Regions from separate parts of the Streptomyces sp. NPDC046925 genome, predicted to be linked through region 2. Evidence: riboswitches for the same ligand, from Rfam matches in the RefSeq annotation. Region 2 holds a riboswitch; each other region holds the start of a gene.

Region 1 (10,239 bases), on a different contig from region 2:
AGCCCGTGCCGCCCGCGGTGAGCAGTCCGTACGTACCCGCGCAGACGCCCATCAGACCGCCGAGGGTCAGTACCGCGGTCGCCCTGCGCACCCCGGCGGGCACCGGCGCGCTGCGGCCGAAGCCGCGCGCGTCCATCGCGGCGGCCAGCGCGACCGACCGTTCGAGGGCGCCCTCGAGGACGGGCAGGCCGACCTGGAGCAGCCCCCGGATGCCCTTGTCCGCCCGCCCGCGAAGGCGCCGCGCGGCACGCAGACGCTGCACGTCCATGATCAGGTTCGGTGCGAACGTCATCGCCACGACGATGGCGACCCCCACCTCGTACAGCGCGCCCGGCAGCGACTTGAGCAGCCGGGCCGGACTCGCGAGGGCGTTGGCGGCGCCCACGCAGATGAGGAGCCCGGCGAGGCGCACCCCGTCGTAGAGCGCGAAGAGCAGCCCCTCGGCCGTCACCCGGCCGCCGATCCGCACGCCCTTCGCCCAGTCGGGCAACGGCACTTCGGGCAGCGTCACGACGACGTGCGAACCAGGAATGGGGGAGCCGAGCACGACGGCGAAGACGAGCCGGATCGCGATCACGACCAGACCCAGCTTCACGAAGGCGCCGTACGACCGCGCCCACGGGGCGGACGTCCTGCGGGCCGCGACGACATAGCCCGCGACCCCGATGAGCAGTCCGAGCAGCAGGGGATTGGTGGTGCGGGACGCCGCGACGCCGAGGCCGAGCGCCCATACCCACCAGGCGCCCGGGTGCAGCGCGTTGCTCCGGTGCGCTTCGGGGGCCAGGCGCCTGCGCAGCGCACCGGGAGCGGTGCTCGGGTGATCGTTCATGGCGCGGTTCAGCCGCGTCGGCGGCGTGCCTGCCAGAGGGCGGCCACGCCGAGCAGGGCGACGGCGGCGACGCCCGCGATCAGGCCGACGGAGGGGCCGCCGGAGCCGCCCTCCTTGTCGCCTGCCTCGCTCGCGGCCGACTTCTTCTTCTGGGGCTCTCCGTTGCCCGCGACCTGCTCGCCGCAGCCCGACTTCGGGTAGCCGGCGATGGCGCACAGCAGGGCGTTGCTGTCGTAGCGCAGCGGACCGGCGACCGCGGCGAGGGCGTCCGCGCTCGTCGCGTCGTCCGCGATCAGCGCGCAGGCGGTACGCCGCTGCTGCGGGGTCTCGCCGTCGGGGGCGTCAGCGGCCGTGCCGAAGTCGATGACTAGGGCGATCCGCTTGCGGTCGTCCTTGGCGGGGGTCTTGGCGCAGATCGTGTCGAAGTCGGCGGCGCCGCGCGGCTTCGCGGCGTCCTTGGAGTCCTCGGACACGGAGAACCGGAAGCCCTGCACGGACCCGTCGTCGGGGCGTGCGGTGCTCGGCCCCTGGCTCGCGTACGCCCACGAGGAGCCGTCCCGGTCCCAGAAGGACCAGTAGCGGTAACCGGCGGCCTGTGCGGGGGCGGCGGCGAGGACACCGAGCAGGGCGGCGACGAGCGCCCCGACCAGCAGGCGCCCGCACCGCGCGCGACCCCGCGTCACAGCTGCTGCTTCTTCTTGTTGCCGCTGTACAGGAAGCCGATGCCGATACCGGCGACCATGCCGACGCCGATGATCCACCAGATGCTGACGCCGCTGCCGTCGTCGTCGCTGTCCTTCTTCTCGTCGCCCTTCTCGGCAGCCTGCGGGGCGGGACCCTGCGCGTTGAGCTGCTTGACGAGGTCGGCGCCGCCGAAGTCACGCGGGTCCATGCCCGCGGCGTGGGCGGCGAAGATCAGCTGGGAGTAGGCGGCGGGGCCGGACTTCTCTGCCCACTGTGCGGAGTTCTTCGACAGCCACTCGGCCGACTTCTTCGCCTGCTCCGGCTGACCGGCCGCGGCGAGCGCGAGCACGGAGTCCGCGGTGTTGCCGAGGTCGGGCATGTTCTTGGCGCCGGGCAGCGAGGACATCAGGTGGTCGTCGCCCTCGGCGAGGGTCTTCAGGAGGTAGCCCGTGCCGTTCGACGCGGCCTGCTCGGCGGTCTTGGCCTTCTCGCACTTGGGGGCGGCGGCTTCCTTCTTCGCCTCGTCGACGACCAGACCCTTGCCGTGGCCGCCGAGGACACCGGCCGCCGTGGCGTCCGCGTTCGGCGAGAGCTTGCCGGTCTTGACGTCCGCGAGGCCGAAGGCGCCGCCGTCCTTGTCGCAGCTCATGGAGAGCGCGGGCAGCGCGTCGTACGCGGACTTGCCATCCTGCGACTTCACCGACTGCGGCTTCTGGCCCGCGGCGGTCAGGGCGCCGATGACGATGCCGGTGGAGTTGGCGTCGGAGTCCATGCCGGGGTTGTAGCCCCAGCCGCCGTCGCCGTTCTGCACCGACTTCAGCCAGTCGACGCTCTTCTTGACGGTCTTGTCCTGGCCCCCGAGCGCGCCGAGCGCCTGCACGGCGGCGGCGGTCGAGTTGCTGTCGACCATGGTCTTGGAGTCGCACGGCTCGCCCGCGTCGGCCCGGAACGCGGCGAAACCGCCGCTCGCGCACTGCTGCCCCGTCAGCCAGTCGACGGCCTTGGCGGCGGGCTTCACACCGGCCGAGTCCTGGGCGAGCAGGGCGTACGACTGCCGGAACACCCCGTCGAACTTGGGGTCGCTGTCGCCGTAGAGGCCGGAGGGCAGCTTGGCGGAGGGCGACGGGGACGCGGTGTCCGCGAAGGCGGCCGGGGCGGCGACCGAACCGAACACGGCGACGGCGGCCAGGACCGCTGCGCTGCGGCGAACGTTCATGATGCGGCGGGTGCCTCTCCCTGCGGGGAGCGGAGGCAGCACGGGCGCGTAGCTGGGCACGGGCACCGGGCGGCTCCGGCTCCGTATACCTCGACGGTGCCGGTCATCGGCGGTTCCGATGACGCGAGCCGGTCATGTTCCGTACCGGGCATTCCGGCTTACCGCGCGGGTGCGGCATACGGTTGCGGGTCAGCGCCGGATTCGCACCGGCTTCCCCCTGTACGGGCATGATGACGACGAGCCCACTCTACCGGCCCGTAGGGCAGCGGCCCGGGCTGCCCGCCCCCGCCCGAAGGCCGCACCGGCTCCCCGCGGAGGCCACACGGCCCGCCGCGGAGGTCGCACGGCCCGCCGTGAAGGTCACACCGCCCGGTACCGCACCGGATCGTTGCCCACCGCCTCCGCGCGGCCCAGCTTCACCAGGCGCCGTACGTGTGCCTCGGCCTCGGAGACGGCGATGTTGCGCGAGCCGTAGCGGATCTGGTCCCAGGGGCGGTTCCACTCCATCCGCTCGGCGAGTTGCCAGGGGGTGAGGGGTTCGGCGAGGAGGGCGAGCAGGTCGGTGAGGCGCTCCTCGTGGTGGGCCAGGATCTCCCGGACGCGGGCCGGGGCGTCCGTGAACGCGTACTGGTGGGCGGGCAGCACCTCGGCGGCGCCCAGGCGGCCGATGCGCTCCAGGGAGTCGATGTAGTCGCCCAGGGGGTCGGTGACCGTGTCGTCGTCGGGGTCCTCGTACAGGCCGATGTGCGGGGTGATGCCGGGGAGCAGATGGTCGCCGGAGAACAGCCGCCCGTGCCCGGGCAGCCGCGCCGGGTGCTCCTCCTCCAGGTGCAGGCAGACGTGGCCCGGCGTGTGGCCGGGGGTCCAGATCGCGCGGAGCCTGCGTCCCGGTAGTTCGAGCAGTTCGCCCGGCGTGATGTCGCGGTCGGGGAGCGCGGCGGCCAGGCCCGGCAGGCGGGGCGCGCGGCCCGCGTCACGTGCGGCGAGCAGCGGGGCCAGATGGTCGGCGGGGGCGCCCGCGGCCGTCAGCTTCTCCGCCATGTAGTCGAACCAGCGCGCGGGCGGCCCGGTCCGCGTGCGGCGTACGACCGACGCGTCCGCCTCGTGCATCGCGATCCACGCGCCCGATGCCTCGCGGACCTTGGCCGAGAGGCCGTGGTGGTCGGGGTGGTGGTGGGTGATGACGACGCCGTGCACCGCGTCGGCGGACGTGCCGCAGGCGGCGAGGCCGGTGGCGAGCGCGTCCCAGGACGTGGGGTCGTCCCAGCCCGTGTCGATGAGGACGGGGCCCGCGTCGGTGTCCAGGAGATGGACGAGGGTGAAGCCCAGGGGGTTGTCGGGGATCGGGACCTTGATGCTCCACACGCCCCCGCCGTGCTCGGTCACCTGCGGTTCGGTCACCTGCGTCATCGGGCGCCCTCTTCTTCTCTCGTCCGCAACTAGAACTAGTTCCAATGATCGCCCAAGTCGACCTTTTCGTCAGGCTACTTGAGTCTTGCCCTCCGTGGACTAGTGGAACTAGAACTGGTATCAGTTCTGAAACAGTGTCAGAAAGCGTGCCGCGCAGGCGGAATCCCGCAGGAGGCAGTCAGCCATGACCGAGATCGTGGAACACGGGCAGCTTTTCATCGGCGGGGAGCTGGTGGACCCCCTCGGCAAGGACGTCATCGAGGTGATCTCGCCGCACACCGGCCAGGTCTTCGCGCGCGTGCCGCACGCCGCGCCCGCCGACGTCGACCGGGCCGTCGCCACCGCGCGCAAGGCCTTCGACGACGGCCCATGGCCCCGGATGACGCTCGACGAGCGGATGGAGGTCATCACAAAGATCAAGGACGCGTTCGCCGTACGGCACGAGGAGATCGCCCGTGTCATCAGCTCCGAGAACGGCACCCCGTACACCTCCAGCATCATGGTGCAGGCCCTCGCCGCGATGATGGTCTGGGACTCGGCGCTCACCGTCGCGCGGAACTTCACCTACGAGGAGGAGCGCGACGGAGCGCTCGGCAAGATCCTCGTCCGGCGCGAGCCGGTCGGCGTCGTGGCGGCCGTCGTGCCGTGGAACGTCCCGCAGTTCACCGCCGCGGCCAAGCTCGCGCCCGCGCTGCTCGCCGGCTGCCCGGTGATCCTCAAGACCTCGCCCGAGGCGCCGCTCGACGCCTACATACTCGCCGAGATCGCCACCGAGGCGGGGCTGCCGCCGGGCGTGCTCTCGATCATCTCGGCCGACCGCGAGGTGAGCGAGTACCTCGTCGGGCATCCCGGCATCGACAAAGTGTCCTTCACCGGCTCCGTCGGCGCGGGCAAGCGCGTCATGGAGGTCGCGGCCCGCAACCTCACGCGCGTGACCCTGGAGCTGGGCGGCAAATCCGCCGCCGTGATCCTGCCGGACGCGGACGCGGCCTCCGCGGTGGCCGGCATCGTCCCCTTCGCCTGGATGATCAACGGCCAGGCGTGCGTCGCCCAGACCCGCATCCTCGTGCCCCGCTCGCGCCACGACGAGTTCGCCGACGCCTTCGCCGCCGCGGCCGGTGCGCTCAAGGTCGGCGACCCGCTCGACCCTGCCACCGAACTCGGCCCGCTCGTCGCGCAGCGACAGCAGCAGCGCTCCCTCGACTACATCCGCATCGGCCAGGAGGAAGGCGCCAAGATCCTCACGGGCGGCGGCCGTCCGCCCGGACTCGACGAGGGCTGGTACGTCGAGCCGACGCTCCTGGGCGGCGTGGACAACTCGATGCGCGTGGCCCGCGAGGAGATCTTCGGCCCGGTCATCTGCCTGCTCCCGTACGGCGACGAGAGCGAGGCCGTGAAGATCGCCAACGACTCCGACTACGGCCTCAGCGGCAGCGTCTGGACGGCGGACACGGAGCGCGGCATCGACATCGCCCGGCAGGTGCGCACCGGAACGTACTCCGTGAACACCTTCAGCCTCGACATGCTCGGACCGTTCGGCGGCTACAAGAACTCCGGCCTGGGGCGGGAGTTCGGGCCCGAGGGGTACGGCGAGTACTTCGAGCACAAGATGATCCACCTCCCCGCCGGGTACGAGGGGGCGGGTGCCTGATGGGTGACCGCTGGCACGTCGAGGTGGACCGGTCCGTCTGCATCGGCTCCGGGATGTGCGTGATCACGGCGCCGGGCGGGTTCTCGCTCGACTCCGCCCGCCAGTCGCACCCCGCGGAGCCCGAGACCGACGCCAACGAGAAGGTGCTCGAAGCGGCCGAGGGATGTCCGGTCGAGGCGATCACGATCACGCTGTCCGGAAGTGGGGAGGTCGTCTTCCCCCCGGAGGACTGATCGGTCCGGCGGCAGCGGGCTTCACTAACGCGATGCCGTCCGCGCCGACTCGTATACGTCCTGTACGTATTGTGTTCGATCGAACAGGTGCGAACAGGAAGTTACCCATGCGTTCCGCATGCCCGATCGATGACATCCGTGACTGTCCGCCCCCTTTGCGGTCTGGAAATCTCAAGTCCGGACCACTTGGGGAGGGGACGCCGTGGACAAGCGGTACGAGGTCTACTGTCTGGCCGACAGGCACTTCTACGAGACTCCGGACCGTTTGTCCGTGGGCGGCAGCGCCCCCGTCTTCGGGACGGCGGAACGCCCCGTCCCGCGGGGATGGCGGTCGGCGCGCCAGGGCGACTGGCTGACCCTCGTCCCCGTCGACGAGGAAGGGCACGCGAGGCCCGCGCCCCAGCAGGGCTGGAAGATCCACGTCTCCGCCACGCTAGAGAACGCCGACCGGATCGCCGCGGCGGTCTGGGACCACTGCGTGCCGCGCTACGTCCCCTTCAAGTTCATCGCGGGACGGCCCCTGCTGCACCTGCGCAACAGCAAGTACGCCGGACGCGACGGCAGCGGGAAGTTCGCCACGATCTACCCCGCCGACGAGCGCCAACTCCATTCCATTCTGGAGGAGTTGGGACAGGAACTGGCGGGGAACGAGGGCCCGTACATCCTCACCGACCTGCGCTGGCAGGAAGGCCCGCTGTACGTCAGGTACGGCGCCTTCACCCGCCGTATGTGCGTCGACGAGCGCGGCGGTCTGGTCCCCGCGATCGAGGATGATCGGGGCCGCCTCGTCCCCGACTCGCGCGACCCGGCCTTCCGGGTCCCCGAGTGGGTGACGCTGCCGCCGTTCCTCGAATCGCAGCTTGCGGCGCGGAACAACACGACGGTCACCGACCTGCCGTACCGCATGGAGAAGGCGCTGCACTTCTCCAACGGCGGCGGGGTCTATGTGGGCACCGACACCAGGGACGGCCGCAAGGTCGTCCTCAAGGAGGGCCGGCCGCACGCGGGCCTGGCATCCGACGGGGCCGACGCCGTGGCCCGCCTGGAGCGCGAGCGGGACGCGCTGGGGAGATTGGCGGGCCTCGGCGTCGCGCCCGAAGTACGGGACTGGTTCGAACTCGGCGGCCACCGCTTCCTCGTCATGGACTTCCTGGAGGGCCGCACCCTCAACTCCTTCTTCGCGGACCGGCATCCACTGCTTGTCAGCGAGCCGGACGCCGATGCGGTCGCCGCGTACACGGCCTGGGCGCTGCGGATCCACCGTGCCGTCGAGGAAGCCGTCGCGGCCGTGCACGGGCGGGGGGTCGTCTTCAACGACCTCCACATGTTCAACATCATGGTCGCGCCCGACGAACAGTCCGTCTCGCTCCTCGACTTCGAGGCCGCGACGCGGGTGGGGGACGGCGGCAGACAGGTCGTGGCCCACCCCGGCTTCCTCGCACCCGCGGACCGCAAGGGCGTCGACGTCGACCTCTACGCCCTCGCCTGTCTGCGCCTCGCCCTCTTCCTGCCGATCACCACGCTGCTGGCCATCGACCGCGACAAGGCCGCGCACCTCGCGAAGGTGATCGCGGCCGAATTCCCCGACGTGCCGGCCGAGTTCCTCGCGGAGGCGGTGGCGGAGATCGAGCGGGGCGGGGAGGGCGTGACGGGGGGTGCGGAGGCTGCGGCTGGGGCGTCTGCTGCGGGGGATCCCTTCGGCGGGTCGCCTGTCGCCGGGTCGTCCGCGGCCGGGGCGTCTGCTGCGGGCTCGCCCGTCGCTGGGTCGTCCGCTGCCGGGTCGTTTACTGCCGGGTCGCCGGTCACCAGGACGACCGCCACTGGGACTGCCTCCGTCGGGAGGCCCGCCGCCGGGAGGCCCGTCGCCGGGGCGCCCGCCGCCAGGACGGCCGCGGATGTCGCCGCATCGCTCGTCGGCCACGTCGGCCTCGTCGATCTCGGTGACTGGCCCGGCAGCCGGGACTCGATGGTCAAGGCCATCCTCGCCTCGGCCACCCCGGAGCGCGACGACCGGCTCTTCCCCGGCGACATCGCGACGTTCGCCGACGGCGGCGGGCTCGGCCTCGCGCACGGCGCGGCCGGAGTGCTCTACGCCCTCGCCGAGAGCGGCGCCGAGCGCTACGAGGAGGGCGAACGCTGGCTCCTGAAGCACACCGAGTCCGCCCCGCCCGGCACGCCCCTCGGCCTGAACGACGGCCTCGCGGGCATCGCCCACGTACTCGAACGGCTCGGTCACCGCACCCGGGCGCTCGACCTGATGGAGAGCGTCCTCCAGGAGAACTGGCAGCGGCTGCCCTCCGACCTGAACGGCGGTCTCGCCGGACTCGGACTCGCCTTCGACTCCCTCGCGCACAGCGCCGGTGAGGAAGGGCTCGCACAACACGCCTTACGAGCAGCCGAGTTGATCGGCGAGCGGCTCACCGCCGGGACCCCGCCGAAGGGGCGGCCACGAGCCGGCCTGCTGCACGGGGCCACCGGCCCGGCACTCCTCTTCCTGCGGCTCTACGAGCGGAACGGCGACCCCGCGCTCCTCGACCTGGCGGCACGCGCCCTGCGCGCGGACCTCGACCGGTGCGTGGCGCGGCCCGACGGCAGTATCGGGGTGGACGAGGGGTGGCGCACGATGCCGTACCTCGGCGACGGCAGCGTCGGCATCGGCATGGTCGTCGACGACTACCTCGCGCACCGGGACGACGCCGGATTCGAGGCGGTACGGCCGGGCATCCTGGCCACCGCGCGCTCACGCTTCTGCGTACAGCCGGGCCTGTTCCAGGGCCGGGCCGGACTGCTCCTGCACGTCGACCGCAGCACCGCACCCGGTATCCCGCCGGGGGAGGTCGCCGCGCAGATCGAGGGACTCGGCTGGTTCTCGATGCCGTACGCGGGCCAACTGGCCTTCCCCGGCAACCAGATGCTCCGGCTCTCCATGGACCTGCACACCGGAACGGCGGGCTGTCTTCTCGCGCTCGCCGCCCCGCTGGGGGACGGCGGAGCACACGTCCCCTTCCTGCCGCCCCTGAGGCGGCCCCAGAGCCGGTCCCGCGAATCCGCGGGGTCGTGACACCGCCCACAAGGACAACAACGTCCCCAAATGAGAGGGAAGATCATGGCGCTTCTCGACCTGCAGAGCATGGAATCCGACGAGATGACCGGCGGCGGCCACGGTGGCGGCGGCAGCAACGTGAGCCTGCTGCTGTGCTGGAGCGACGCGAGTGTCGTCCTCTGTCTCTGATGCCGGCCCGTGCCGTCTGAACGGCACGCCGTGAGGACCCGGGCGGTGCCTCTCCCCGAGGCGCCGCCCGGCTCCATCTCCTACCCCGAGGACTGTGAGGACCCGGATCGCATGGCGACCACGACCACCCGTCCTCACCGGCGCCGATCCGACCGGCGCGGATCCGACCGACCCCGACCCGCCGCCGCTGACGACGCCGGTCTGCTGAAGGCCGTGACCCGTCACAACGCCGTGCGCTGCGTGGTCCTCGCGCTGTGCAGCGTCGCCGGCGCGGGCGCGAGTCTTCTCCTGCCGTTCGCGATCGGCCGTGCCCTGGACGCCGTACTCGCGGGGCACGCCGCGGGCCACGTCGGTGCCGATGCCCGCCGCTGGATCCTCCTGTGTACGGCGCTCGTCGCGGCGAGTGCGCTTCTGGACGCCCTGGACGGCGTCCTCACCGGAACCACCAACGCCCGCGCCACCGCCTGGCTGCGCGGCCGTATCGGACGCCATGTGCTGGCCGTCGGACCGCGCGCCACCGCGCGCTTCGCCCCCGGCGACCTGGTGGCCCGCCTCGTCGACAACGCGGCACACGCGGGCGTCGCGCCCGCCACGCTCGCCGCGCTGCTCGCCGCCCTGGTCGCGCCTGTCGGCGCCGTAGTGGCCCTCGCCCTGATCGACGGCTGGCTCGCCGTGGTGTTCGTCGCGGGGGCGCCCGTCCTCGTCCTGCTCCTGCGCGCGTTCGTGCGGGTCTCGTCCGACTGCGTGGCCCGCTACCAGCAGGTCCAGGGGGACATCGCGGGCCGCCTGGGCGAGGCGATCGGCGGGGCCAGGACCGTCGCGGCGGCGCACACCGAGGACAAAGAGGCGGAACGCGTACTGGGGGCGCTGCCCGAACTCTCCCGCCAGGGACACCGCATGTGGCGGGTCCAGGGCCGCTCCCAGGCGCAGGCGGTCGCGGTCGCGCCGCTGCTCCAGATCTGCGTCATCGCGGTCGCGGGCCAC
Region 2 (10,239 bases):
TACTTCAAGTTCTTCGGCAAGAAGGTCCAGGAGGAGTCGTGATGTCGCCGCTTTCCATGACACGCACCCAGTTCGAGGAGCGCCTCTTCGGCGTCCTGCGGTGGGTCGTCATCGCCTTCCTCGCGGTGATCACGATCGTGCCCTTCTACTACATGGTGCTCCTGTCGGTGAAGTCCATCGACTCCCTCCTGCTCGACCCCGGCTCCCTGTGGGTCTCCGCGAAGGAGTTCACCCTCAGCACCTACGAGAACGTCATGAAACCCCAGTCCGAAGGCGGACAGGGATTCCTTCAGCTGCTGCTCAACTCGGCACTCGTCTCGCTCGGCACCGTCGCCCTCACCCTCATCGCCGCCGTGCCCGGCGCCTACGCCATCAGCCGCCTGAAGTTCTTCGGCAACCGCCAGATCAGCGCGATGTTCCTCGCGGTCTACATGTTCCCGGCGACGCTGCTCGCCGTGCCGCTCTTCGTGATGTTCGCGAAGCTGGGACTCTCCTCCAGCCTCGCGGGCCTGGCCATCGTGTACGTCGCACAGACCGTGCCCGTCTCGATCTACATGCTGAAGAACTACTTCGTGACCATCCCGTACTCCATCGAGGAAGCAGCCGCCCTCGACGGCTGCTCGCGCCTCCAGGCCCTGCGCAAGGTGATCCTGCCGCTGGCCGTGCCCTCCCTGATGGCAACCGGCCTGTATGTGTTCATGATTGCCTGGAACGAGTTCCTCTTCGCGCTGCTCTTCCTCGCGGCCGACCCCGAGAAGTGGACGGTCTCGCTGGGCCTCGCCCAACTGTCCAACGGCATCGAGGTCTCCAAGACCGTGCTCATGGCCGGGTCCGTGGTCCTGACCATCCCCGTGATACTTCTGTTCTTCGCCGCGGAACGCCTGTTGACCGAGGGCCTGACCAGCGGCGCCGACAAGAGTTGACGGGTACGGGCTCCCGCGGGCTCCCGCGGTCCCGCGAGAATCCAGAGACGGGGAAATGATGCCGGCGAGCCAAGCAAGCCCGGGCCACCTGCTGCAGCTCATCCGCAGCGGCGAGGCCACCACACGCAGCGAACTCCTGCGCGCCACCGGTCTGTCGCGATCGACCGTGGGCCTGCGCCTCGACCAGCTCTTCGGCGCGGGCTGGCTGCGCGACACCGCCGGTGCCTCCACCGGCGGACGGCCCTCCGCCCTCCTGGAGTTCGACGCCTCGCACGCGGTGGTCCTGGCCGTGGACCTGGAGACCCGGCACGCACGGGCCGCCGTCCTCGACCTGGCCGGTGACGTACTGGCCGAGACCTCGGGACCCGTCCTCGTCACCGACGGGCCCGCCAAGGTCATCGACACCCTGGCCGGCTGGTTCCTGCCCCTGCTCGCCGAAGCCGGGACCGAGCCGGGCAAGGTGGCGGGGATCGGCATGTCCGTCCCCGGCCCCGTCGACTTCGAGCTCGGCCAGGTCATCCAACCGCCGATCATGCCGGGCTGGGACCGCTTCCCCATCCGGGAACAGATGCAGGCGGCGTACGCGGAGCAGGTCGGCGCCTCGCTGGAACCCGGCCCGGTGCCCGTCCTGGTCGACAACGACGCCAACCTCATGGCGTACGCCGAGCACCGCGCGGGCCATGCGGACTGCGCCGCGTTCCTGCTCATCAAGGCATCGACCGGTATCGGCGCGGGAGTTGTCGTCGGCGACGAGGTCTACCGCGGCATCGACGGCGGCGCCGGCGACATCGGCCACATCCGGCTGCACGACCGGCCCGACGCGCTGTGCATGTGCGGCTCCTACGGCTGCCTCGCCGCGGTCGCCAGCGGACGCGCCCTGGCCGGACAGCTCTCCGCGCTCGGCATTCCCACCACGTCCGGTTCGGGCGTGCACCAGCACCTGGCCGACGGCCAGCCCGACGCCATCCGCCTGGCCAGGGAGGCGGGCCAGCGCGTCGGGGAGGTGCTTGCCACCGTGGTCACCCTGCTCAACCCCGGCGTCCTGATGCTCGCAGGCGACCTCGCCGGAGCCCCCTTCATGACCGGCGTACGCGAACTGCTCTACCAGCGCGCCATGCCCCGCACCACGGCCAACCTGAACGTGGTCACCGCACAACTGGGGGACCGGGCAGGCCTGATGGGCGCGGGCGAGATGGTCGTGGAACACCTCTACTCGCCGGATCGCGCGGACGCACGACTGGACGCGTCGACGCCCTGACCGACGACACCACCACCTACGCACTACGCACAAGCGCAAGCACACGCTTGAACGGAGACCCCATGAGCGACAGCAGCTCCCGCCCTTCGCCCGCCGAGCCCGCCGACTCCGCCGCCGGTTCGCCCGCGCCGGTGAGGGTCGGCCTGGTCGGTGCCGGGCCGTGGGCGCGCGTCATGCATGCGCGGATGCTGGCCGCCGGACCCGAGACGACGCTGGCCGCCGTGTGGGCCCGCCGCCCGGAAGCGGCGGCCGAGACCGCGGCGCCCTACGGTGCGGCCGTCGCCGCGAGCTTCGACGAACTCCTCGACCACTGCGAGGCCGTCGCCTTCGCCGTACCCCCCGCCGTCCAGGCCGAGTTGGCGCCCCGCGCCGCGAAGGCCGGCAAGGCGCTGCTGCTCGAAAAGCCCCTGGCCCCGGATCTCGCCGGGGCGCGGCGTGTGGCGGACGCGGTCGAGGAAGCGGGCGTGGTCTCCCAACTCGTCCTCACCAAGCGCTATCACCCGGCCACCCGCGCCTTCCTGGAAGCGGCGCGGCACGTGGAGGTCACCGGCGCCCGCTCCTGCTACCTCCACGGCGCCTTCCTGGGCGGGGACTTCGCCACCGCCTGGCGCATGGAGCACGGCGCACTGCTCGACCTTGGCCCGCACCTCCTCGATCTCCTCGACACCGCTGTCGGCCCCATCACCTCCGTACGCTCCACCGGAGACCCGCGCCGCTGGACCGAGCTGACCTGCGAACACGAGAACGGCGCGGTGAGCCAGGCCTCGCTCTCGGGCTCCGTACGGCTTCCGCGGGCCCGCACCCGGGTGGAACTGCTCGGCCCCGGCGACGAACTCGTCTACGACACGGCGGAACTGGACCACGAGGAATGCTGGCCCGTGCTGCGCCGAGAATTCGCACACGCGGTACGCGCCAACCGCTCCACGCCGATCGACGCCCGCCGGGGCCTGCGCATCCAGCAGCTTTTGGCGTGGGCGGCGGAGGGCTGACGGTCGGAGACCCCGAGGTGGCCTGCCATCGGGCAGCATCACCACGCCGCGCGAAGACGACCCCTTCCACAACCGCCCCGGCGTCGTCCGGAAGCTGTGCCCGCACCCTTCACTTCCGGCGGCGCAGGAACAGCCAGATGCGGGTGGCCATCGCGCCGATGACCACGACGGCGACCGTGATCTGTACCCATCGCGGGAGGGCGCCTGATCCGGGGAGGTACAGGGCGAACGGGATCATGGGCGGCACCGTGGGGCGAGCCGCTGTGTGAGGTCATCCACCGGGTGGCTCCTCGGGTTCGGGGCGGGTGGATCGGCGTCTGGTTCGTGGTCGTCGGGGGTGGAATCCGCCGATCCGTCGACTATCTCACCTGAGGTCCGGGCAGCTCCGCTCCACACGCCCGGGGGGCCTGCTCCGTCGCCTCGTACGCAACAATGAGCACACGAGGCGACGGGAACCAGGAAGCCGGTGTGAGTCCGGCGCGGTCCCGCCACTGTGACCGGGGAGCGATCCTCCTGCACGCCACTGTCCGCTGACGCGGGCGGGAAGGCGGAGGCGAGCGACGATCCGGGAGTCAGGAGACTGACCCGTCGCCGGTCTGACTGCAGGGGCGAGGACACCCCGGAGAGGATCGACTGTGCTCACGCATGCCCGCACGGAGCCCGAGCAGCGGCCACAGCCCGGCAGACGAGGGGTGCTGGCCGCCGGAGGAGCCCTGGCACTGACCGCGTCCGGCCTGCTCACCGGCTGCGGCGCAGACGGGAAGGACGGGGGTGGAAGCGACCGGTTCCGCGCGGCGTTCACGGCCGGCGGCTCCCGGGAAACCCTCGACCCCCACGTCGCCCCCAACTTCGTCGACCAGGCCCGCGCCAAGGCCCTGTACGACACGCTCGGTACGTACGCGGACGACATGTCGGTCCGAGCGCGGCTCGCGGAGTCCTGGGAGAGCGACGCCTCGGGCACCCGGTGGCGCATACGCCTGCGCGGGGCGCACTTCCACGACGGCAGGCCCGTCACCGCGAAGGACGTCCTCTACAGCTACCGCCGGGCCGCCGACCCCGCCACCGGCTCGCCCTCCCAAGTGCTGCTCTCCTCGATCGACTTCGCCGCCAGTAAGGCCGACGGCGAACGCTCCGTGGTCTTCCGGCTGAAGGCGCCGAACTTCGAGTTTCCCACCGTCCTCGCCGGACCCGGCACCGAGATCATCCCCGAGGGGACGAAGGACTTCCGCAAGCCCGTCGGCTCCGGCCCCTTCACCTATGTGTCGTTCACCCCCGGAGGCACCGCCCGCTACCGCCGCTGGGCGGACCACTGGGACGGTGCCCCGCACATCGCCGAGCTCGAAATCGTCCCGGCGAACGACGAGGCGGCGCGGCTCAACGCGCTGCTCTCCGGGCAGGTGCACTACGCCGCCGACATGGCCGGATCCTCCGTGGAACGCCTCAAGAAGGAGGGCTCGACCCGGCTCCTGACGGCCAAGCGGGCGACCGCGCAGCAACTCCTCCTGCGCACCGGACGCGAACCGTTCGACGATCCGCGCCTGGTACGGGCCGTGCAGCTCGGCATCGACCGGGCGGCCCTGGTACGCATCGCGCTGGCCGGCCACGGCGAGAGCGGCAACGACCTGTTCGGCATGGGCCTGCGCGGCTACCCGGACGACCTCGAGCCGCGGGCACGGGATGTCGGCGAGGCGCGCAGGCTGGTGAAGGCGGCAGGGGCCGAGGGGCTGCACATCACTGTGGAGACCAGCTCCGTCGACGCCGCCTGGGAGCCGGCCGCTGACCTGATGGCGCGCCAGCTGCGCGAGGTCGGGCTGAAGCTGAGCGCCAACACCCGCGCGTCCAGCACGTACTTCTCCGAGATCAAGACGAAGGGCGTCGCCGCCTTCAACACCACCTCCACGCTGCCCGTCTCCGACTTCCTGCAACAGCGGGTGCGCGGCGGAGCGGCCCGCAACCAGACGCAGTACGCCTCGAAGAAGTTCGACACGCTGCTCGAGCGGGCCCGCACCACCCGCGACGAGCAGGACCGGCTGAGCCTGCTCGCCCGGGCCCAGAAGATCGCCCGCGACGCATCGGGACTGCTGGTGTGGGCGTTCTCCGACGCCAACGACGCCGTCGACGCGTCCGTACGCGGCCTGCGTGCGGCACCGCCGAACTCGCACGACTGGGCCCGCTTCGACCGGGTCCGCATCGGCTGAGGTGCGCGCCTACATCCTGCGGCGCTCACTCCTTGCGCTGGTCCAGTGTCTGGTCGTCCTGGTGGCGGTGTTCGCCGTCGGCTCGCTCCTGCCCGGCGACACCGCCGACGTCCTGCGCGGTGAACTCGGCACACCCGAGCAAGTAGCGGCCCTGCGCACACAGTTGGGTCTCGACGAACCGGCCTGGACCCGCTTCTGGCACTGGCTCGGCCGCCTGCTCACCGGCGACCTCGGGCACTCCCTGACCACCGGGCTGCCCGTGGGCGACGACATCGGCCGCCGTGCCGGGGTGACGCTCCTCGTGGGCGTGCCCGCGCTGCTCCTCGTCACCGTGCTGGCGCCGCTCCTGGGCACCTTCTCCGGGCTCCGTGAGGGCAGCCGCACCGACCGGACGCTGAACGCCGCCGCCGTCCTGCTGCACGCCGTCCCGGAGTTCGTGCTCGGGCTGCTCCTGGTCGCCTCGGTGTCGCTCGCCGCCGGGCTGCTGCCCGCCACCGCCGTCGGCATGGACACGGCCGCGCTCCGTGCGCAGCCTGCCGTACTGGTGCTGCCCGTCGCCGTGCTGACCGCACGCCACCTGTGTGATCTGGCACGCCAGATCCGCGTGGGTGTGGCGGCCCAGCGGCACGGTCCTGTCGCCGAGCACCTGCGGCTGCTCGGCATGCGGGAGCGCACGGTGGTGCTGCGCCACGTGCTGCCCAACGCACTGGGCCCCGCCGCGCAGCAGTACGCCCGGTGCGTGGAGGGACTGCTCGGCGGCGCCGTCCTCGTGGAGGCGGTGTTCGGATTCCGCGGCCTGGGCAGCGGCTTCGTCGAGGCGGTGCAGAATCGCGACCTGCCCCAAGTACAGACGTACGCGCTCTTGTTCACCGGCACCGCCGTCGTCGTGAACCTCCTCGCCGACCTGGCCGCCCACCGCCTCGCACCGCGCCGGGAGGTCACGGCGTGACCGTTCCGGAGAAGCGTGACACGGTCGGTGCGAAGCGACGGCGCATGCCGTGGATCGCGCTGGTGCTCCTCGGTGTGCCGGTGCTCGCGGCTCTCCTCGGGCCGTGGGTGGCCGGGGATGCCGCGCCGGGTGAGGGTGCGCTGCCGTCACAGCCGCCCGGCGCGGGGCACCTGTTGGGCACGGACGTCCTCGGCCGCGACGTGCTCGCCCTCGTGCTGCAAGGCGGTGCCTCGGTGGTGGGCAGCGCCCTGGCCGCACTGTCGGTCGGCATGGCCGCCGGGGTCCCGCTGGGACTGCTGGCCGCCGGCCCGCGCCGTGGCCTCGACGAGACGGTGATGCGCGCACTGGATGTGCTGCTCGCCTTCCCCGGCCTGCTGGTTCTGATGACCCTGGCCGCGACGGGACACCGCGAGCGGTTCTGGCTGGTGACGGTCGCCGGGCTGCTCCAGGTCCCCGCTGTCGCGCGCCTGGTACGCGGTGCCGCGCTCGCGCCGGGTTCGCGCACCGTCGTCGAGGCGCTGCGGATGCAGGGGCACGGCTGGGCGTACATCCATCTGCGGCATCTGGCGCGGGAGTTGGCGGCACCGCTGGCCACGGATGCGGGCGGCCGGTTCTCCCTCGTCCTGTACCTCCTGGCGTCCGCCAATTTCCTCGGTCTCGGACTGCCCGCTTCCTCGCCGGACTGGGCCGTGCTCATCGAACGCAACAGTGACGCCCTGTTCACCCAGCCCGCCGCCGTGCTGGTGCCCGCCGCTCTCCTGACGGCGCTGTGTGTCGGCGGCAACCTGCTGGTGGACCGCGCCCTCGCCCACAGGAGGACACGATCGTGACCGGCGGTTCCGACGGCCTTCCGCTCCTGGAGATCCCGGAGCTCTCCGCGTACGCCGACGGCGGCGCGCACCCGCTCCTGGAACACGTCGAACTGGCCGTCCAGGCTGGCGCCGTGGTCGCCGTCGTCGGCCCGTCCGGCAGCGGCAAGACCACGCTCGGTCTGGCGGCGCTCGGCGCCTCACGCAGCGGCGTGAGGCTGGCCGGACGCGTCCTGCTGGACGGGACGGATCTCATGACCCTCACGCCCGTACGACGCCCTGCCGCCAGGGCGGGCTGCGCGGCCCATCTGCCGCAGCACCCGGAGTCGGTACTGGATCCGGTGCGCCGGGCCGGCGGCGCGCTGACGGAGCTCGCGGCGCTCGGACATCCGGGACGGACGGCGCGGAAGACCGCCGCACGCCGGGCACTGAACTCGGCCGGCCTGGAGTGGGAGTCGGTCTGCCGCCGCTTCCCGCACCAGCTGTCCGGCGGCCAGCAGCAGCGCTTGGCGCTGGCCTCCGCCCTGGTGACGGGGGCGCGGCTGCTGGTGCTCGACGAACCGACGAGCGGTCTTGGCCCTGCGCTTGCCCACGCCCTGGGCACGACGATCCGTCGGCTCGCGGACGAGGGGGTCGGCGTCCTGCTGCTCAGCCACGACCTGCCGATGGTGCGCCGGACGGCAGAGCGGGTCATCGTCCTGGAGCACGGCAGGGCCGTGGACCAGGGGCCGACGGCGGACGTCCTCGGTGCGGTACCCGGCCCTCTGCCGTTCGCCGCCGAGCGCCATCGGGCCACCCGCGAACTGCTCGCCGCGGAACGACCCACCGGGCCAAAAGGAGCGCCGGGCACGGCTGCCGCCCCGGACCGGCAGGATTCCGAAGGGGTCGTGGCTCGGGAGATAGTCGTACGCCGCGGCTCCGCCGACCTCCTCGCCGGACCGGTGTCGATGGCCTTCCCGCCCGGCAGCAGGATCGCGCTCCTGGGCCCGTCCGGCTCGGGCAAGACGACCTTCGCCCGCGTACTGGCCGGGCTGACGACGCCGACCCGGGGCGAGACGACGATCAACGGCCGACCGCTTCCCGCGCGCATCGACCGCCGCACGGCCGCACAGCGCCGCATCGTCCAATACGTGCACCAGAACAGCGCCGGCTCCTTCGAGGAACACCGACCGCTGATCGAGCAACTTGCCGCCACCGCCCGGCTTCTGCGCGGACTGCGACACGACGAGGCGACGGCCGAGGCGACGGCGACCGCCGAAAGCCTGGGCCTTGACGCGGCGCTCCTGCTCCGCACCCCGTCCCGGCTGTCCGGCGGTCAGCTTCAGCGCTGTGCGTTGGTACGGGCCCTGACGGCACGGCCGGTACTCCTGATTTGCGACGAGGTCACGTCGGCCCTGGACACCGTTTCCCGCCGGCGCGTGCTCGACGCGCTGCCCGCTCTCCTCGCTCCGGCCGACACCGCCCTGCTGTTCATCAGCCACGATGTGCCGGCCGTACGAGCGCTCACCGCGGACGCCGTGCTCTTCGACGCCGGGCGCTGTGTGCGGCGCGGGTCGCTCGAAGACTGGACGCCATAGCCAACTGCCTGTGGGCTGTTTGCCGTACCCCCGGTGTCTGTTCATGCCGCGTTCGGCTTGCCCTTCAATGCTCAACCACTGGCATTCCTGCGGCACTTGGACGAAGGGCTTCACGATGACGGACAAGCACATCGACGCTCCAGGGAGCAAGGCCCTCTCGCGACGGCGGCTGGTCAAGTACGCCGGTGTCGGGGCGACACTGGCGGCGGCGAGCCCGCTGGCGTCCGCGACGACCGCCGTGGCGGACGACGGTTCCGCGCACAAGAAGGGCAGAGGCTCCGGCAGAAGAGTGTGGCGGGCCGGGGATCACCACGTGCACTCCGAGTACAGCGGATCATTCGACACCTCGACGAACCCGCCCACGTTCCGCAAGGGCGGCGACGCCGTCTACCCGATCGTCACCAACGCCGTCATGGCCAAGCACTTCGGTCTCACGTGGGCGATGTGCACCGACCACGGCGGGCCCACGCACTCGAAGGTGAACCTGGAGCAGGCGTATCCCGACCTGCTGCGCTCGCGCGTCCTGGTGCCCGAGGTCCTCCAGTTCTGGGGCATGGAGTTCGACGCTCCGGCCCTGGACCACCACACCCTGATGATCCCTCACCATGCCGATGAGGCACAGCAGTTGTTCGAGCTGGAGAGCCGCTTCGCCAAGCACGACGCCTTCCCCGCCGACCCCGGCCGGGACACCGAGGCCAAGATGGTTGAGTTCCTGAAGGCGGCGAAGGACATGCGGCGCAAGCCGCTGGTGATCGCGCACCACGCGGCACGGTCGGCCACCGGCCTCGGCGTCTACGGGCAGGACACCCCGCGTGAGTTCCGCAACGGCAACAACGCCGCTCCGGAGATCTACGTCGGCTTCGAAGGCGCCCCCGGCCATCAGGCAGGACCGCTCAACGGCGGCGTACGCGGCGGCTACGGCAGCTATCCCACGCACGGCGGCTTCGACCAGATGACGGCGCGCGTCGGCGGACTCTGGGACGCGCTCCTGGGCGAGGGAAGGAAGTGGTGGATCACCGCGACCTCCGACTCCCATGTGCACTGGACGCGCGGCGGCTCCGACTTCTGGCCCGGCGAGTACAGCAAGACCCACGTCCTGGCACGGCAGGACTACACCGACATCATGGACGGGCTCCGCAACGGCCGGATCTGGGTCGGAACCGGAGACCTGATCACCACCCTCGACGTGACGGCCCGGAGCCAGGGCCGGAGCGCCGCCGCGGGCGAGACGCTCGGTGTGAGCCGCCGCAAGCGCGCGGACGTGGACATCGAGATCCGGTTCCGGCCGCTGGAGGGCACAAACGCCAACGGTGACCGTCCCGAGGTGCGGCGCGTCGACCTGATCGTCGGCGAGGTCACCGGACCGGCCGCCGACCCCGACTCCGACACCAACCCCACCACGAAGGTGGTCGCGCGGTTCGGCCCGCGCGACTGGCGCAAGCAGGGACGCGAATACGTCATCCGGCACACCCTGCGCAACGTCGAGAGCGACCTCTACGCCCGGGTGCGCGGCACGAACACCGACGAGGCCGAGCC
Region 3 (10,239 bases), on a different contig from region 2:
GCTGGCCTGGCTCTTCGCGCTCTCCTCGCTGCTCGTGGTGACCACGCAGCTGCCGGTCACCCACTGGGCGGCGGGGCGGCTCGACCAGCGCCGGTCCATGGTCGCCGGTCTCGTGCTCATCTCCGCGGGGTTCGCCGTCGTGGCCCTCGCGCGTCCGGCCGCCTGGAGCGGTGTCGCCGGGCTGCTGCCCGCCGCCGCCTTCGTCGTACTGCTCACGCTCGGGCAGATGCTGGTCGCCCCGGCCGCCCGCGCCTGGGTGCCCGATCTGGCGCCCGGCGGCAGGCTCGGCCTGTACACCGGAGCCCTGTCCTCGGTCTCCGGCCTGATCGTCCTCGCGGGCAGTGCCGCGACCGGCTCGCTCCTGGACGCGGGTCTGCCGTCCTGGGCGCCGTGGCTCGCGCTCGCCGCGATTCCCCTCCTGGCCACGGTTCTGCTGCCGGGCCGCACACCGAGCGCGGGCCCGTCAGCCGCCTGACGCACCGGGCAGCGCCGGGGCGGCGAGGGCCGCCAGCTCCTCCGGGGTGCGCGGCCCGGCGCCGTCCAGCAGGCCCTTGGTCCGCAGCAGTTCGGCCACGGCGATCCCCCACGGCAGGGTGAGGCCCGCCTGCGCGAGGAGGTCCCGGTGGGCCAGCATCTCGGCGACCGGTCCCGTGCGCACCCCCGAGGGGGTGAGGAGCGCCGCGTCATCGGCCCAGCGCAGGGCCAGATCGACGTCGTGGGTGGCCATGACGACGGTCGTCCCCGCGTCCCGCAGGCCCTGGAGGGTGGTCAGGAGGCGTTCCTGGCCGTCGGGGTCGAGCCCGGCGGTCGGCTCGTCGAGGATCAGTACGCGCGGGCGCATCGCCACGGCGCCCGCGATGGCCGTCCGCTTGCGCTGGCCGTAGGAGAGCAGATGGGTGGGGCGGTCCGCCAGGGCGCTGATGTCGAGCGCTGCAAGCGCCTCGGCGACCCGGGCGCGGACCTCGCCGTCGGGCAGCCCCAGGTTCAGCGGCCCGAAGGACACGTCCTGCTCGACCGAGGCGGCGAACAGTTGGTCGTCCGGGTCCTGGACGACCAGCTGAACGGTGGTGCGCAGCCGCGTAAGACCCTTGCGGTCGTACGTCACGGGGTCTCCCCCGAGGGCCAATCCGCCCTGGTCGGGGCGGAGTCCGCCGCTCAGCAGCCGCATGAGGGTGGTCTTGCCGCTGCCGTTGCGCCCCAGGAGCGCGAGGGCGCGGCCCTCGGTGACGTCGAAGTCCAGACCGCTGAGCACGGTGGGACCGTCCTCGTACGCGTAGGACGCGCCGCGCAGAGCGACGAGCGTCCCGGCAGGAGGAGCGCTTGGCTCGCTCATGGAAGAAGCCTTTCCAGTACGAGGGTGAGGACCGCGAGGCCCGTGAGGAGTGCCGCGCTCGCGGCCACGAAGCTCCGGGAGATCCGGGCCTCGGGCACGAGCACTCGCAGCGTTCCGTCGTAGCCGCGTCCGGCGAGCCCGGCCTGCAGCCGGGTCGCCCGGTCGAAGGCCCGCACGAACGCGGTGGCGCCGAGCGAGCCGAGGGAGCGCCAGGTGGCGGCCCGTGTGGTGTGGCCGAGCCGTGCGGCCTGCGCCTGCCGGATGCGGCTCATGGAGTCCAGGAGCAGGAAGCTCATCCGGTACATGACCAGGGCCACGTCCACGACCGGCGCCGGCACGCCCGCTTTAACCAGGCGGGGCAGCAGGTCCGACATGGGGGTGGTGAAGGCGAAGAGCAGGACGCCGAGGGAGGCGGCCGATGTGCGCAGGAGCAGACCGCCCGCCCGCGCCGGGCCGCCGTCGGCGAGCGTGACGAACCCTTCGGGCCCGCCGAGTTGGACGATCAGGGTCAGGGCGCCGGTGACGCAGAAGCCGAGCGGCACGCGGTAGGCGCGCCACAGTTTGCGCGGCGGCACTCCGGCGGGTCCGAGCAGCACCGCGAGCGCGGCGAGCAGTACCAGGGCGGCACCCGGCCAGGGCGGCAGGGAGACGGCGAGGACGGTGAGGCCGAGCCCGAGCACGGCCTTGTCCACGGGGTGACGGCGGCGCCAGCGACTGCTGTGCGCCGCCGCGTCGATGGGCAGCACGCGGGCTCAGACCTGCTCGGACCCGGGCCTGCTGCCCGCCGTGTCCGCCGTCTGCTCCCTGTCCGCCGTCCGCTCCGCCGTTGCCGTCCGCTCCGTGTCCGCTTCCTGCGCCAGTGCCTGTTCGGCGCCCTGACGGCGGCCCTTGCGCAGGCCGAAGTAGTACGCGAGGACGCCCGCGCCGAGGGCCGCCTGCAGGGCGAAGAGCGCCGACTCGACTTCCCCGGACGGGGGTTCGTACAGCGGCGAGAACCAGGGCTCGTAGTCCGGCTTGATCTCGGTGATCGCTGTCTCGGCCTGGGCGTCGGCCCCGGTGAACGGCTCCTTCTTGTGATCTCCGAGGCCGAGCACCAGCGGCAGTGCCGCGAGCGCGGCGACGATGACCAGGAGCAGGGTGTTGATCTTCGCGTTCCGGCTCATCAGGCGCTGGCCCCCGTCTCCGTCTTGGTGTCCGTCTTGCTGCCCTTGTCGGTCTTCTTGCCCTGGAGCAGCACGCCGAGCCGGGTGAGCTCGCCCTTGCTGGACTGCACGAGCAGCCGCATCACCAGGACGGTGAGCAGGCCCTCGCTGACCGCGAGGGGGATCTGCGTGACGGCGAAGATGCCGCCGAACTTGCCCAGGGCGCCGATGAATCCGCTGCTCGGGTCGGGGAACGCCAGGGCCAGCTGGACGCTGGTGACGCAGTACGTGGACAGGTCGGCGACGAACGCGCCGAAGAACACGGCGACCATGAGCGGCACGTCGTACCGCTTCAGGAGGCGGTAGACGGCGTATCCGGCCCATGGCCCGACGATCGCCATGGAGAAGACGTTGGCGCCGAGCGTGGTGAGCCCGCCGTGGGCGAGCAGCAGCGCCTGGAAGAGCAGCGTGATCGTGCCGAGCACCGTCATGATCGGCGGCCGGAACAGGATCGCGCCGAGCCCGGTTCCCGTGGGGTGCGAGCAACTGCCCGTCACGGAAGGGATCTTCAGCGCGGAAAGGACAAATGTGAGGGCACCGGAGGCACCCAGGAGCAGAGTGCTCTCGGGGTGCTCCTTGACCTCACGGGTCAGGGAGCGGACTCCGTGGACGACGAACGGCGCGGACGCTACGCCCCAGGCGATCGCGTGCGCCGGTGGGAGGAAACCCTCGGCTATGTGCATGGCTAAGCAGACCCTCTCCAGCACCTCGTGGATGGACAACGCGCCTTGGCCGGTCTCCTGGCTGACGGGTCGTACCGACCGGACTCCGCCTTCCCGGGTACGTGCGTACCCAGTGGCTGCCGCGAGGGCTGGAGCCGGACTTCCCGATCACAGTGGCGAGGGCCGCACCGGCATCACACCGGATTTCCCGTTCACCAAGGCGTGGTGACCCTAGTGCGCAACCGCAATTCCTGACAACTTGCGGAACACCCGCGCCTGTGGCACGCGCGAGCGCACACGACCGGGGCGTACGCCCCTGGTCAGCGCATGTGCCCCGGCCCGTGAGCGCCCCCGTGTTCCAGGCGGCAGCCCATGCCGATGGGCACGGCGAAGGACGCGTTGTCGAGGTCGAGTCCGTCGGAGTAGACCAGCCGCGAGGCGTGGCGGATCTCGCAGCCCGGGGACCGTGTCTCACCTCACGGTCCGGAACCTGATCAGAACTGTTCGGCGGGTCGTCCGCCCTCTAGGGTTGCCCGTGCAGCTGGTTCGCCCTGCCCGCCAGGCAGACGCGTCGCAAGAGGGAACCCGGTGGGAATCCGGGACTGCCCCGCAGCGGTGAGTGGGAACGACCGCCGTCATACGCACTGGATCCAGGCGGATCCGGGAAGCGACGGCCAGTAGGAATCTGCCCCGGCAGATGTGCCCGCGAGTCCGAAGACCTGCCCGTTGCCCGCACGTGATCCCTCACGTGCGGATATCCCGGTGACCTCGTGGGCGGGTCGGCGTGCGGATCAGGCGGAGCACCGCGCTCATGGCGCGTGTCGGGTCCGCCCGGTTCGTCATCCCTTCGCGTCCGTGTCCCATCACCGGGATGCTCAGGAGTCATCTCGCGAAGGAGATTTCCGTGACATCGAAGTCCGCAGCCGCGGCGGCACGGTCCACCGTGTACGGCTACCCCCGCCAGGGCCCCCACCGGGAGCTGAAGAAGGCCGTCGAGGGCTACTGGAGGGGCCGCGTCACCGCCGACGCCCTCCGGGACACCGCGGCCCGACTGCGCGGGGCCACCTGGCAGCACCTGGCCGACGCGGGTATCCATGAAGTGCCGACCGGCGACTTCTCGTACTACGACCATGTCCTGGACACCAGTGTCATGGTCGGCGCCGTGCCCCCGCGCCACCGCGAGGCCTTCGACACCGACCGGCTCGACGGCTATTTCGCGATGGCCCGCGGCACCCGGGACGTGGCGCCGCTCGAAATGACCAAGTGGTTCGACACCAACTACCACTACCTCGTGCCGGAGCTCGGCCCCGACACCGTCTTCACCGCCGACTCCGGCAAGCAGGTCGCCGAGCTGAAGGAGGCCCTCGCGCTGAGCCTCGCCGCCCGGCCGGTCCTCGTCGGCCCGGTCACCTATCTGCTCCTCGCCAAGCCCGCGCCGGGCACGGCCGCCGACTTCGAGCCGCTCACGCTGCTCGACCGGCTCCTTCCCGTGTACGCCGAGGTTCTCGCCGATCTGCGCGCCGCCGGTGCCGAATGGATGCAGCTCGACGAGCCCGCCCTGGTCCAGGACCGCACCCCGGCCGAGCTCAACGCCGCCGCCCGCGCCTACCGCGACCTCGGCGCCCTCACCGACCGTCCGCAACTCCTGGTCGCCTCCTACTTCGGCAGGCTCGGCGACGCGCTGCCGGTGCTCGCCAAGGCGCCGGTCGAGGGCCTCGCCCTGGACTTCACCGAGGCCGCCGCGGGACAGCTCGACGACCTCGCCGCCGTCGGCGGTCTGCCCGGCAAGCGCCTTGTCGCGGGCGTCGTCAACGGCCGCAACATCTGGATCAACGACCTGTCGACGTCCCTGTCCACGCTGGGCACGCTCCTGGGTCTCGCCGACCGGGTCGACGTCTCCGCGTCCTGCTCGCTGCTCCATGTGCCGCTGGACTCCACCGCCGAACGGGACATCGACCCGCAGATCGCCCGCTGGCTGGCCTTCGCCCACCAGAAGACCGCCGAGATCGCGACGCTGGCCCGCGGCCTGGCGCAGGGGACGGGCGCCATCACGGCCGAACTCTCCGCCAACCGCGCCGATCTGGCCTCGCGCTCGGGCTCGGCCCTGACCCACGATCCGGCCGTACGCTCCCGTGTCGCCGCCGTCACCGACGCCGATGCCCGGCGCGCGCACGCCTACCCGGAGCGTGCGGCGGCCCAGCGGACCCGCCTCGGCCTGCCGCAGCTGCCCACGACCACCATCGGCTCCTTCCCGCAGACCGCCGAACTGCGCACGGCCCGCGCCGACCTGCGCGCCGGACGCATCGACACGGCGGGCTACGAGGACCGGATCCGCGCCGAGATCCAGGACGTGCTCTCCTTCCAGGAGAAGGCGGGCATCGACGTCCTGGTGCACGGCGAGCCCGAGCGCAACGACATGGTGCAGTACTTCGCCGAGCAGCTCACCGGCTACCTCGCCACGCAGCACGGCTGGGTCCAGTCCTACGGCACCCGCTACGTCCGCCCGCCGGTCCTGGCCGGCGACATCTCGCGCCCCGAGCCGATGACGGTGCGCTGGACCTCGTACGCCAACTCCCTCACCGAACGCCCCGTCAAGGGCATGCTCACCGGCCCCGTCACGATGCTCGCCTGGTCCTTCGTCCGCGACGACCAACCGCTCGGCGACACCGCCCGCCAGGTCGCCCTCGCCCTGCGCGACGAGGTCAACGACCTTGAATCAGCGGGCACTTCGGTCATCCAGGTCGACGAACCCGCGCTGCGCGAAACCCTCCCGCTGCGCACCGCCGACCACGCCGTGTACCTCGCCTGGGCCACGGAATCCTTCCGCCTCACCACCAGCGGCGTACGTCCGGACACCCAGATCCACACCCACATGTGCTACGCCGAGTTCGGCGACATCGTCCAGGCCATCGACGACCTCGACGCCGACGTCATCAGCCTGGAGGCCGCCCGCTCCCACATGCAGGTCGCCCGCGAACTGGCCGAGCACGGCTACCCCCGCGAGGCCGGCCCCGGCGTCTACGACATCCACTCCCCGCGCGTACCCAGCACCGAGGAAGCGGCGGCCCTGCTGCGCAAGGGCCTGGAGGCCATCCCCGCCGACCGCCTGTGGGTCAACCCCGACTGCGGCCTCAAGACCCGCGCCTGGCCCGAAACGAAGACGTCCCTGGAAAACCTGGTCGCGGCTGCACGCGAGGTGAGGTCGGAGCTGCCTACGGGGTCCTGACCCGAGCGCACGGAGCGGGGTGGCCATCCGGGGACGAGCGGCCGCCCCGCTCCGTGACCGCTCCCCTGCCCCTGGGCCCTTCACGGCGGTGGACGTGAGGGCGTGCGTCTCACAGGTGGCGCGGCGGGCTGTTGCGGATGGCTGAGCGGCGGGCCCACAGCGCGCAGGCGAGCAGCACGAGACCGGCGAGGCAGTAGGCCCACGCGTTCGTGCTGCCCCTGGCCGCACCAACGGCCCAGGCCAGCGACCAGATGGCGAGCAGGACGCTCAGGGCGGTCCAGGCGAGCGTCCACATCTGGTTGCGCGCCGCGAGACGTTGCGGCGTACCTCGTTCCATCTCGCCCATCCCGGGCGAGCCATGATGCTCATCACGAATCGTCATAGGTTGCCGGATGCCCCCGTCCAGGCGACCGAACCACCCTTGCATCGCGTCTGGTTGAGCCTGCAAGGGCAGTTCGGTGCAGTTACAGCCGAGGGAGAGCATCGAGCCGGGCAGGGCAGGGACGCCGTCCAGGACCCCGATACCTGGCAGTGGACGGAGGGCGACGCGGAGCTCGCCAAGTCCGGTATCCCGCGCGCCATGCTCGTCGACTTGGTGCTGCCCGGCGACGTCCTGGGCGAGGTCGCCGATGCGGCTGCCCGGCACACCGGCATCCCGGCGGGCGTCCCGGTGGTCGCCACCGCTGGAGACCGTCTACCGCGACGCACGCGGCCGCACCGACGCGCTCTACCGGCGGACGTACGACATCTTCGGCTGAGGACGGGATCGCTGCTCGCCGGTGTTCTCGACGGCGAGCACCACCGTCTCGCCTGTCGTCGGCGCTGCGAGTCGGCACATATCGCCGGTGTATCGAAAACGGCATACGTGCCCGCAACACCCTGCCGTCTTGAGTGGTGGCATGACCCGAACCCAGCAAACGCTGCCCGCGCCTGTACGCCGCCCCTGCCCGGAACCCGAGGACGCGGAAGTGACCGGGCAGGGCGGCGCCGGCCGCCGGGGCACCGCCTCCGGGAGTGGGCGGGCGCGCATCCGCCGGGCACTCCGCGCCGCCACCCGGCCGGAGCCGTGGAAGCGCGGCCCGGTGCTCGCGGTGCTCGCGCTGCTGCTGGGCCTGTTCATGCTGCTGCACGCGCAGATCACGGACCGCGGGGGCCTCGGCAGCCTGGTGGAGTCGTTCCTGCCGTGGTTCGGCCTGTTCGTCCCGGTACTGCTGGCCGGTGCACTGTGGCGGCGCTCCGCCTCCGCGGTGGTCGCGCTCCTGATGCCGGTCGTGGTGTGGCTGAACCTCTTCGGCGGACTGCTCGGCGACAAATCGCACCCGGCCGCCGACCTCACCGTGGCCAGCCACAACGTCGGCGCCGACAACCCCGACCCGGTCGGCACGGCCCGCGACCTGGTTGCCTCCGGTGCCGACGTACTGGCCCTCGAGGAGATCACCCCGGAAGCCCGGGTCACGTACGAGAAGGAGCTGGCCGAGGCATATCCGCACCACGCGATGGGGGGCACGGTCGGGCTGTGGAGCAAGCTGCCGCTGTCGAAGACGCGGCCGGTCGACATCCAGCAGGATGTCGGACCGCTGGCGGACACCAAGCCGGAGGACGTCAGGCTGGCCGACAGCCGGGCGCTGCGCACCACGGTGGCCACGGACCAGGGTCCGCTGGCGGTGTACGTGGCCCACTTGGGGTCCGTGCGCGTGGTCCCCGGGACCGGCTTCGCGACCGGCGGCCGGGACCGCAACGCGACGGCGCTCGCCGAGGCCGTCGCCGCCGAGCCGAACGAGCGGACGGTGCTGCTCGGCGACCTGAACGGCACCACGGACGACCGCGCGCTCGACGGCCTCACCTCACGGCTGGACTCGGCCCAGGACGAGGCAGGGGACGGCTTCGGCTTCAGCTACCCGGCGAAGTTCCCGGTGACACGGATCGACCAGATCCTGGTCCGCGGCGTGGAACCGACCGACTCATGGGTCCTGCCGGCCACCGGAAGCGACCACCTGCCGGTGGCGGCCGGAATCAGCTGGTGAGAACCGCGCCGGGGACCTCTTGAGTGCGGACGAGTCGAGTGCGGACGACGTGGTTCAGGCAGCGGCACGCCAGATCTGCACCAGGCAGTACTGATCCTCCCCGCCCAGAGCGGCTTCATGGCCGGCGGGCGTGGTCAGCGCGTCGGAACAACCCCGCAGAGGAGAGGTGAAGGGACCCGCGTCCGGGTTGAACACCCACTGCCACCGCATCCGGCGTGCGCCGAACAGCCGGTAGCTCGCCGAGACAGTGGTGTCGCAGGAATCCAGCAACCCACCCATCAAGCACCTCACACATCGGGAAAACGCCGCTCAGTGGCGGCGCTCGCACCGACTGTAAACGACGGGAAGAGACCGGAATTCGACGTGCTCACCACCGGCCGGGGGCCGTCACTCCAGCCACGGCAAGGCACGGGTCAGCGCACCCGCCCCCGCGGCTTGAGCGGCACCGGCGGGAGTGCCGGGGCGGGGATCCGGCCGCCGTCGTACCCCTTCACCTCGCCGAAGCGGTGTCCCTCCATCCAGTTGTCGCGGGCCTCCTCGATCTCCCCCTGCGTGCGGCCGATGAAGTTCCACCACATGATCAGTTCCTCGTCGAACGGCTCGCCGCCGAGCAGCATCAGGCCCGCGTCCGACTGGGCCTGCAGGGGCAGTTCGGTGCGGCCGCAGCCGAGGTAGAGCATCGAGCCGGGCAGGACGGGGACGCCGTCCACGCGGGTCTCGCCGGACATGCACAGGACGGCGTACTCGAAGTCGGGGTTCAGGGGCAGGCGTACGTCCGCGTCGCGCGTCAGGGCGAGGTCGGCGCCGACGATGGGGGTGTAGGTCGTGCCGGGTGACGTGGTGCCGTCGACCGTGCCCAGGATGAGCGTCGCCGTCAGGCCGGGGGCCGTGACCAGGGGCAGCTCGGCGTGGTGCTCGAAGTGCGGGTCGGTGTGGCGGTGGACGTCGGGCAGCGCCACCCACAACTGAGCGCCGTGCAGGAGGCGGGCGTGCTTCCGGGGGCTCTCCTCGGAGTGCGAGATCGCCCGGCCCGACGTCATCAGGCCGAGCTCGCGGGGGCGGATCGTCTGGAGGCTGCCGGTGGAGTCGCGGTGCAGGACCTCGCCGTCGTGCAGCCAGCTCACCGTCTGCAGGCCCATGTGCGGGTGGGGTCCCACCTGCATGCCCGGCTCGTCGGCGATGTCGTCGGGGCCGTAGTGATCCACGAAGCACCAGGCGCCGACCATGCGGCGGCCCAGGTTGGGCAGCAGGCGGCGGACCTCCGTGGATTCGCCGAGCTTGACCTTGCGGGGGCTGAGGAGTTCCCGGACCGGTTCGGCGACGACGAAACCGCGCCCGCCGCACAAGGAGGGAACCGGCTCACGATCAAGATTGCTCATGCCGCACAACCTAGCCCCGCGGGGCGCCCGGCGTCAGGCGCGCGCTCCGGTCATTCCGGGGGAACCCGCGCCCCCGGTGCGCCCCCGCGCCGCCCGGAGCCGCCGCGTCCGAACCAGTTGGTGGAATTTTCGATCACATCCCGCGGTTGGAGGGCTCGAAGGAGGCAACAGTGGACACGATGTACTACGACCACGGAACCGCGGCGGAGCGCTGGGAGCGCGCGCAGCAGTTCTTCGACGCCAAGGAGTACGCCACGGCGGCGCGCATCCTCGACCCCCTGGCCGACGAGGTGCCGGAGCAGGTCGCCCCGCGTCTGCTGCTTGCCCGCGCCTACTACCACTCGGCCCAACTGCGGCGCGCGGAGGCCGAGTTGCGTACGGTCATCGCGCTCGACCCCGTCGAGCAGTACGCC

What was found. Region 2 has a riboswitch for cobalamin ahead of ABZ906_RS32720 (ABC transporter substrate-binding protein). Riboswitches for the same ligand answer to the same signal wherever they lie in the genome.
Region 1: another riboswitch for cobalamin. It lies ahead of ABZ906_RS16310 (prenyltransferase/squalene oxidase repeat-containing protein); the one in region 2 lies ahead of ABZ906_RS32720 (ABC transporter substrate-binding protein).
Region 3: another riboswitch for cobalamin. It lies ahead of metE (5-methyltetrahydropteroyltriglutamate--homocysteine S-methyltransferase); the one in region 2 lies ahead of ABZ906_RS32720 (ABC transporter substrate-binding protein).

The regions. Positions count from the first base shown of each region.
Region 1 is NZ_JBEYWZ010000003.1:672,539-682,777, reverse strand. Features, by position in the region: gene ABZ906_RS16320 (energy-coupling factor transporter transmembrane component T) at 1-829, opposite strand, end outside; gene ABZ906_RS16315 (SCO2322 family protein) at 838-1,512, opposite strand; gene ABZ906_RS16310 (prenyltransferase/squalene oxidase repeat-containing protein) at 1,509-2,729, opposite strand; cobalamin riboswitch at 2,855-2,989, opposite strand; gene ABZ906_RS16305 (MBL fold metallo-hydrolase) at 3,090-4,139, opposite strand; gene ABZ906_RS16300 (aldehyde dehydrogenase) at 4,324-5,790, shown strand; gene ABZ906_RS16295 (ferredoxin) at 5,790-6,023, shown strand; gene lanKC (class III lanthionine synthetase LanKC) at 6,226-9,084, shown strand; gene ABZ906_RS16285 (SapB/AmfS family lanthipeptide) at 9,130-9,255, shown strand; gene ABZ906_RS16280 (ABC transporter ATP-binding protein) at 9,367-10,239, shown strand, end outside.
Region 2 is NZ_JBEYWZ010000010.1:147,192-157,430, reverse strand. Features, by position in the region: gene ABZ906_RS32745 (sugar ABC transporter permease) at 1-42, shown strand, start outside; gene ABZ906_RS32740 (carbohydrate ABC transporter permease) at 57-923, shown strand; gene ABZ906_RS32735 (ROK family protein) at 982-2,181, shown strand; gene ABZ906_RS32730 (Gfo/Idh/MocA family oxidoreductase) at 2,244-3,170, shown strand; gene ABZ906_RS32725 (hypothetical protein) at 3,280-3,408, opposite strand; cobalamin riboswitch at 3,624-3,753, shown strand; gene ABZ906_RS32720 (ABC transporter substrate-binding protein) at 3,806-5,368, shown strand; gene ABZ906_RS32715 (ABC transporter permease) at 5,370-6,317, shown strand; gene ABZ906_RS32710 (ABC transporter permease) at 6,314-7,147, shown strand; gene ABZ906_RS32705 (ATP-binding cassette domain-containing protein) at 7,144-8,703, shown strand; gene ABZ906_RS32700 (phosphoesterase) at 8,819-10,239, shown strand, end outside.
Region 3 is NZ_JBEYWZ010000009.1:24,828-35,066, reverse strand. Features, by position in the region: gene ABZ906_RS30440 (MFS transporter) at 1-475, shown strand, start outside; gene ABZ906_RS30435 (ATP-binding cassette domain-containing protein) at 464-1,333, opposite strand; gene cbiQ (cobalt ECF transporter T component CbiQ) at 1,330-2,079, opposite strand; gene ABZ906_RS30425 (energy-coupling factor ABC transporter substrate-binding protein) at 2,086-2,496, opposite strand; gene ABZ906_RS30420 (energy-coupling factor ABC transporter permease) at 2,496-3,218, opposite strand; cobalamin riboswitch at 3,248-3,446, opposite strand; partial or broken gene ABZ906_RS30415 (short-chain fatty acyl-CoA regulator family protein) at 3,557-3,673, opposite strand; cobalamin riboswitch at 3,723-3,939, shown strand; gene metE (5-methyltetrahydropteroyltriglutamate--homocysteine S-methyltransferase) at 4,102-6,423, shown strand; gene ABZ906_RS30405 (hypothetical protein) at 6,533-6,760, opposite strand; gene ABZ906_RS30400 (hypothetical protein) at 7,053-7,181, shown strand; gene ABZ906_RS30395 (endonuclease/exonuclease/phosphatase family protein) at 7,323-8,447, shown strand; gene ABZ906_RS30390 (hypothetical protein) at 8,502-8,726, opposite strand; gene ABZ906_RS30385 (pirin family protein) at 8,861-9,826, opposite strand; gene ABZ906_RS30380 (tetratricopeptide repeat protein) at 9,997-10,239, shown strand, end outside.